2 regions of the Allobosea sp. TAB14 genome follow, and region 2 is predicted to be linked to the other one. Evidence: predicted binding sites of a transcription regulator. Region 2 holds the regulator's gene; the other holds the start of a gene.
The links. Region 2 encodes HrcA, which represses chaperone genes, less so after heat shock. Its sites were predicted from a motif close to GTTAGCACTCNCNNNNNGNGAGTGCTAAC; they were not measured.

Region 1: the regulator HrcA is predicted to act here: its motif matches at 1,671-1,699, upstream of groES (co-chaperone GroES).

What each region holds. Positions count from the first base shown of each region.
Region 1 is NZ_JBFRDQ010000044.1:5,491-9,311, forward strand. It holds gene AB4Y99_RS08990 (DMT family transporter) at 1-461, shown strand, start outside; gene AB4Y99_RS08995 (PaaI family thioesterase) at 448-930, opposite strand; gene AB4Y99_RS09000 (MarR family winged helix-turn-helix transcriptional regulator) at 1,076-1,543, opposite strand; gene groES (co-chaperone GroES) at 1,763-2,050, shown strand; gene groL (chaperonin GroEL) at 2,099-3,736, shown strand.
Region 2 is NZ_JBFRDQ010000326.1:6-3,377, forward strand. It holds partial or broken gene rph (ribonuclease PH) at 1-385, opposite strand, end outside; gene hrcA (heat-inducible transcriptional repressor HrcA) at 530-1,615, shown strand; gene AB4Y99_RS27185 (ankyrin repeat domain-containing protein) at 1,654-2,229, shown strand; gene AB4Y99_RS27190 (DUF3297 family protein) at 2,145-2,333, shown strand; gene AB4Y99_RS27195 (GNAT family N-acetyltransferase) at 2,463-2,999, opposite strand; gene AB4Y99_RS27200 (helix-turn-helix domain-containing protein) at 2,996-3,372, opposite strand, start outside.

The sequences.
Region 1 (3,821 bases), on a different contig from region 2:
TCGCCGGCATGCTGGTGATGGTCTGGCCGCGGCTGCAGGGCCATGTCAGTGGCGCGGGGCTCGGCGTCGCCGCCGCCCTGTTCTCGGCCGTGAGCTATGCTTTCAACCTCATCCTGCTGCGGCGCATCGCGATGCGCGAGCACCCGACGGTGATCGTCGCCTTCCAGAATGTCGGCCCTGCTCTCTGCCTCGCCATCCCGGCGGCAACCGTCTTCGTGCCGATGGCGGCGATCGACCTCGCGATCTATCTCGGCGCCGGTATCCTCGGCGTCGCCGGTCATCTGACGCTGACCTCGGCCTATGCCCGGGCGGCGGCCTCGAAGCTCGCGGCGATCGAATACACTGCGCTGATCTGGGCGAGCCTGCTCGGCTTCCACCTCTTCGGCGAGGTGCCGCTCTACACGACCTATGCCGGGGCGGTGCTGATCGTAGCGGGAGCGGTGGCAGTCAGCCGGCGCTAGGCCTCGCCGGGAATACGACGCAGGTCTCGGTGCCATGCGCGAGCAGCTTGCCGCGCTCATCGACGAGCTTGCCCTCGGTCGTGATGACCGTGCCGCCGCGATGGATCAGCTTGCCCTCGCAGCGGACCGTGCCGCTCTCCGGCATGACCGGGCGGACATAGTTCAGCTTCATCTCCAGCGTGGTGTAACCCTCGCCCGGCTTCAGCGTTGCATGCGCGGCGCAGGCCATGGCGGAATCGAGGATCGTCGCCGTCCAGCCGCCATGGATCGTGCCAAGCGGGTTGAAGAAGCGCGGCGACGGCCGGCCGACGAAGACGACCCGGCCCTCATCCGCCTCGACCAGGTCGAAATCCATGGTCTGCGCGAAGGGCGGGGCCGGCTGCGAGCCATCGATGATACCGCGCAGGAAGCTCAGGCCGTCGCCGGCGGTCAGCACTTCGCGGGACACCACTCCGAAGGTTCGATCCATGGCCGCTTCTCCAATCGTGTATCTGCACGATAGAGAGGGCCTAGCTGTACCGTCAACCGGGCCGCCGGAGATCATGCCGCGAAAAGCGGGAGACGTGTTCTAAAGCCCTCATCCTGAGGAGTGCCGTATTTTTCAGGCAAGGTTCTTAGCGTGTCTCGCGTGCCGCGCGGCGCAGCGCCTTCAGCCCGTCGCGGGTCTCGCGCCAGCGCTCTTCGCCGAAGCCGCCCTCGATCTTGTCCTGCGCCGCCCGCCAGAACGGGATCGCCGCCGCGATCGCAGCCCGGCCCTTCTCCGTCACCGCATAGACGGAGGCGCGGCCGCGGCACTCAACCGGCTCGACCATGCCCTCGGCCGCCAGCAGCTGGAGATTGCGGGTCAGCGACGTCCGCTCCAGTGCGAAGCGCTCGGCCAATTCGGTGACCGACTTCCATTGCCCGGTGCTCAGCGCCGAGAGCAGCACGAACTGGGTGATCTTCAGCCCGCTCGGCCGCATCGCCTCGTCATAGGCGCGGGTGACGGCGCGCGCCGTCATGCGGATGTGCAGCGCCACGCAGGAGCGGGCGATGTCATCGAGACGGGGGTCGGGCGCGGGAGGGGTCGCGGATGTCGTCATGTCGCCATCTTAACGTGTTCTGCCCTTTACCGCAGCCGGAAGGCTAAGGGCTGCGTCCGGAGCGTTCACTTTATCGCTCGCGGCTTTCTTGACTCTCCGGACACCCGCGCCTATCTCCGCGCTATCTGTTAGCACTCCCGACAGGTGACTGCTAACAGCCTCCCCCGGGAGCCCATCAGCGGCGCCCGAAACGAATAAGACCGAGAGGAAGACAGAACCATGAAGTTCCGTCCTTTGCATGACCGCGTCGTGGTCCGTCGCCTGGATGGCGAAGAGAAGACCAAGGGTGGCATCATCATCCCCGAGACCGCCAAGGAAAAGCCCCAGGAGGGCGAGGTCATCGCCGTCGGTTCCGGCGCGCGCGARGAGYCCGGCAAGCTCGTMCCGCRCGACGTCAAGYWSGGCGACCGCGTSCTSTTCGGCAAYTGGWSSGGRACCGAGGTCAAGATCGARGGRCAGGARCTCCTGATCATGAAGGAYTCCGACATCATGGGCGTCGTCGGCTGATAGCCGCCTGACCGCTCTCTTCCGTTTCAAGTTCAAGGAGTAGCTCTCATGGCTGCCAAAGACGTCAAATTCGGCACTGAAGCCCGCGACAAGATGCTGCGCGGCGTGGATATCCTCGCCAACGCCGTGAAGGTCACGCTCGGTCCCAAGGGCCGCAACGTCGTGATCGAGAAGTCGTTCGGCGCTCCGCGCATCACCAAGGACGGCGTCACCGTCGCCAAGGAGATCGAGCTSTCCGACAAGTTCGAGAACATGGGCGCCCAGATGGTCCGCGAAGTCGCTTCGCGCCAGAACGACCATGCCGGCGACGGCACCACCACCGCCACGGTTCTCGCCCAGGCGATCGTCCGTGAYGGCGCCAAGMCMGTRGCGGCCGGCATSAACCCGATGGACCTGAAGCGCGGCATCGARCTSGCCGTCGAGGCCATCGTCGCCGACCTCAAGAAGAACTCCAAGAAGGTCACGTCCAACGCGGAAGTCGCGCAGGTCGGCACCATCTCGGCGAACGGCGACGAGTCGGTCGGCAAGATGATCTCGACCGCGATGKAGAAGGTCGGCAACGAGGGRGTCATCACCGTCGAGGAAGCCAAGACCGCCGAGACCGAGCTCGACGTCGTCGAGGGCATGCAGTTCGACCGCGGCTATCTCTCGCCGTACTTCATCACCAACWCCGAGAAGATGYTCGCGGAGRTGGAKGACCCCTACYTCCTGATCRWCGAGAAYAAGCTGTCCTCGCTCCAGGCGATGCTGCCGKTSRTSGAYGCSGTCGTGCAGACCGGCAAGCCGCTGCTCATCATCGCRGAYGACGTCGAGGGCGAGGCCCTGGCCACGCTSGTCGTCAACAAGCTSCGTGGCGGCCTGKYSGTCGCSGCCGTCAAGGCTCCGGGCTTCGGTGATCGCCGCAAGGCCATGCTCGAGGACATCTCGATCCTGACCGCCGGCCAGATGATCTCGGAAGACCTCGGCATCAAGCTCGAGACCGTGACCCTCCAGATGCTCGGCCGCGCCAAGAAGGTGCGCATCGAGAAGGAGAACACCACGATCATCGACGGCGCCGGCAAGAAGAAGGACATCGAGGCTCGCGTCGGCCAGATCAAGGCCCAGATCGAGGAGACCACCTCGGACTACGACCGTGAGAAGCTCCAGGAGCGTCTGGCCAAGCTCGCCGGCGGCGTCGCGGTGATCCGCGTCGGCGGCGCGACCGAGGTCGAGGTCAAGGAGAAGAAGGACCGCGTCGACGATGCCCTGAACGCSACCCGCGCRGCGGTSGAAGAAGGCATCCTGCCGGGCGGCGGCGTCGCCCTGCTGCGTTCGCTCCAGYCCGTCAAGTCGATCAAGACCSWSAACGACGACCAGAAGACCGGCGTCGAGATCGTCCGCAAGGCGATCARSGCSCCMGCCCGCCAGATCGTCGASAARGCCGGCGYRGARGGCGCRGTCGTGYTCGGCAAGCTGCTGGAGTCGKAGGACTACACCTACGGCTACAACGCCCAGACCGGCGAYTARGGCGATCTGGTCAAGGCCGGCATCATCGACCCGACCAAGGTCGTGCGCACGGCGATCCAGGACGCGGCTTCGATCGCGGGCCTGCTGATCACCACCGAGGCCATGGTCGCCGACCTGCCGAAGAAGGAAGCTCCGATGCCCCCGATGGGCGGCGGCGGCATGGGCGGCATGGACTTCTGAGGAAGTCCAGACGCCCAAAGCGTCAAAGTGCCGAAGCCGGGCAAGCCCGGCTTCGGTGGCGGCATGGACTTCTGAGGAAAGTCCA
Region 2 (3,372 bases):
AGGCCGTGCGGGTGCCACCATCGGCCTGGATCACGTCGCAATCGACGACGATCTGGCGCTCGCCGATCGCGGTCAGGTCGACCACGGCGCGGAGCGAACGGCCGACGAGGCGCTGGATTTCCTGGGTACGGCCGGAGGGCTTGCCGGAGGTGACCTCGCGGCGCGTGCGCTCATGTGTGGCGCGCGGCAGCATCGAGTACTCGGCGGTGACCCAGCCCTTGCCGGTGCCGCGCAGCCATGGCGGACCCTTTTCCTCGACGGTCGCGGCGCAAAGCACCTTGGTCTCGCCGAACGTCACCATGCAGGAACCCTCGGCATAGCGCACCACGCCGCGTTCGAGCGTGACCTTGCGCATCTCGTCGGCGGCGCGTTTGGAGGGTCGCATGAAATGATCCTGTCTTGCGGGGAGAGGCGGCTTGTAGGCTCTCCCACGTCACCGGGCAAGGCAGGGCGAGCCATATAGCCCTCTTGATCCGCGCGCCCGCCATGCCGACAATAGGGCACGTGCGCGATTTCGCAGCCGAGGTTCATGAGCGCTCATACAACCCGCCCGGAGACGACGAGCAGCCTGGTCGAGATCGACCAGCGCTCGCGCGAGATCTTTCGCCAGATCGTCGACGGCTACCTGACGACCGGCGAGCCGCTCGGCTCCCGCAACATCGCCCGCCTGCTGCCGATGGCGCTCTCGCCCGCGACGGTGCGCAACGTCATGACCGATCTCGAGCTTGCCGGGCTGATCTATGCGCCGCACACCTCGGCGGGGCGCCTGCCCACCGAACGGGGGCTGCGCTTCTTCGTCGATGCGATGATGGAGGTCGGCAACCTCACATCCGACGAGCGCAAGCGGATCGAGGCCCAGATCCGGGCGGCGGCGAGTCATCACAGCCTCGACCAGACACTGACGGAAGCTTCCGCGCTGCTGTCGGGCCTCTCGCGCGGCGCCGGCGTCGTCGTCACCACCAAGGCCGATCCGCGGCTGAAGCACATCGAATTCGTCCGGCTCGATCCTGCCCGTGCCCTGGTGGTGCTGGTTTCGGAAGACGGCGCGGTGGAGAACCGACTGCTCGCTCTGCCGCCGGGCCTGCCCGCCTCGGCCCTGACGGAAGCCGCGAACTTCCTCAACGCGCGCATCCTCGGCAAGACGCTCGGCGAAGTGCGTGGCGAGATCGGGGCGCAGCGCGCGCTGATGGAGCGTGAGCTCGACGCGCTCACCGCCCGCCTCGTCGAAAGCGGCATCGCCACCTCCTCGGGCCCGAGCGGCGATCGCCACCTGATCGTGCGCGGCCAAGCCAATCTGCTCGACGATCTCAGGGCGCAGGAGGATCTGGAGCGCATCCGCATGCTCTTCGGCGATCTCGAGACCCAGACCGACGTGATCGACCTGCTCTCCCGCGCCGAGGAGGGCGACGGCGTCCGCATCTTCATCGGCTCGGAGAACAAGCTGTTCTCGATGTCGGGTTCATCGATGGTGGCGGCGCCCTTCCGCGATGCCGAGCAGCGCATCGTCGGCGTCGTCGGCATCATCGGCCCGACGCGGCTGAATTATGCCCGCATCGTCCCGATGGTCGACTATACCGCCAAGGTCGTCGGCCGCCTGCTGGACGGCAGCCGGTGACGCGCTAGCTGCGGGCTTTAGCCCTTGGAGCTTGCCTGATGACGACCGCTGCCGCTCATGCCGCCTCCGATCTGCTCGCCGCTGCCGAATCCGGAAGAACGGCCGAGGTGAAGGCCCTGATCGCGAAGGGAGCCGATCTCGAAATGCGCGACTCGCAAGGCCGCACGGCGCTCCTCCTCGCTGTCGCCGGCAACCATGTCGAAATGGCCAGGGCCCTGCTCGCCGCCGGTGCGAGCCCCAACACGCAGGCCGCCAACCGCGACACGCCCTGGCTGCTCGCCGGTGCCTCCGGCCGCACGGACATCATCGCGGCGATGTTGCCGCTGAAGCCCGATCTGCGCTTGCGCAACCGCTATGGCGGCAATACGCTGATCCCGGCTTGCGAGCGCGCCCATGTCGAGACCGTGAAGCTGCTCCTGACCAGCGGCATCGACGTCAATCACGTCAACGATCTCGGCTGGACCTGCCTCTTGGAAATCGTGATCCTCGGCGATGGCGGCCCGCGCCATCAGGATTCTATGATGCCGACGTGCTGGCACGCGACATCGGCATTCGCTTCAAGGGCGTCGAGAAGACCAATGTCGAGGAGTATTGCGTCTCGGAAGGCTGGGTGAAGGTCGCGGCCGGCGCCGCCAAGGACCGCTTCGGCCGGCCGATGACGATCACCCTCAAGGGCCCGGTCGAGCCTTATGTGCGCGGCGAGACCAAGGAAGGCTGAGGCAGCCCGAGCGACCGCCTCTCATTCTCGGGCGCGCGCGCAGCGGCGACCCGAGAAACTCTCCCAGAGGATGCCGGAGCCTCTTCCGGCGTGAGATGCTCGGGTCGAGCCCGAGCATGACGCCTGTCCTCAGACGAGATCCTTGTAGAAAAACGTCGAGCCGCATTCAGCCCCGTCCGGCATCAGCGCGAAGCGCGGGATGGTGCCGAGCTCCGTCCAGCCCAGCCGGTTGTAGAGCCTTCGCGCGGCACCGTTCTCATCCGTGTCGAGCACCAGCAGGTCGCGTCCCCTTTCTCGGGCGATGGCCTCGGCCCGGCTCATCAGCGCCTCGCCGATCCCCTGCCGGCGCGCGCGGGAATGCACCAGCACCTTGGCGATCTCGGCGCGATGCGGCTGGTTCGGCTTGCCGATCAGATGAAGCTGAGCCGTCCCGACGATGCCGTCCGCATTGCGGGCGACGAACAGCACGATCTGTCCTCCCGCGACGCCAGCCGCGACATCGCGCCAGAAGCGCTCGTAATCGGCGGCCGTATTCCACGCCATGAAGCCGACCGAGGCGCCGTTGGCGACGCAGTCGCGCAGAATCTCGGCCAGCGCCGGCAAGGCGGCCTCAGCAGCCGGAGCGTCGAGAATGTCGATGGCGGTGGTCGTGGCGAGAGCGTTCATGCGGCATGTCCCGGAAAAGTACCGCTGCCCGCGGTGAGGATGACGGCGTAGCGCACGGGCTCGACGCCCGGATTGCGGTAAGTGATCGGGCCGCGCAGATGCATCTGCAGGCAATCGCCTTCGGCGAGAGCGTGACTTGTGCCTTCGACCGTCAGGTCGAGCCGGCCGCGCAGCACCCAGATCTGCTGGTCCAGCGTCGGCGCGCCGGCAGCGCTGTCGAGCCGGACCTCAGCACCCCCCGGCAATTCCACCTCGACGATCTCGAAGCTGGAGCCGGTTCCGCGCGGCGAGACGTTGCGGCGCAGATAGCCGCTCGCCGGATCGCGCCAGACCGGTTGCGACGCGCGGCGCGACAGCGGCCCGGTGCCGGCCT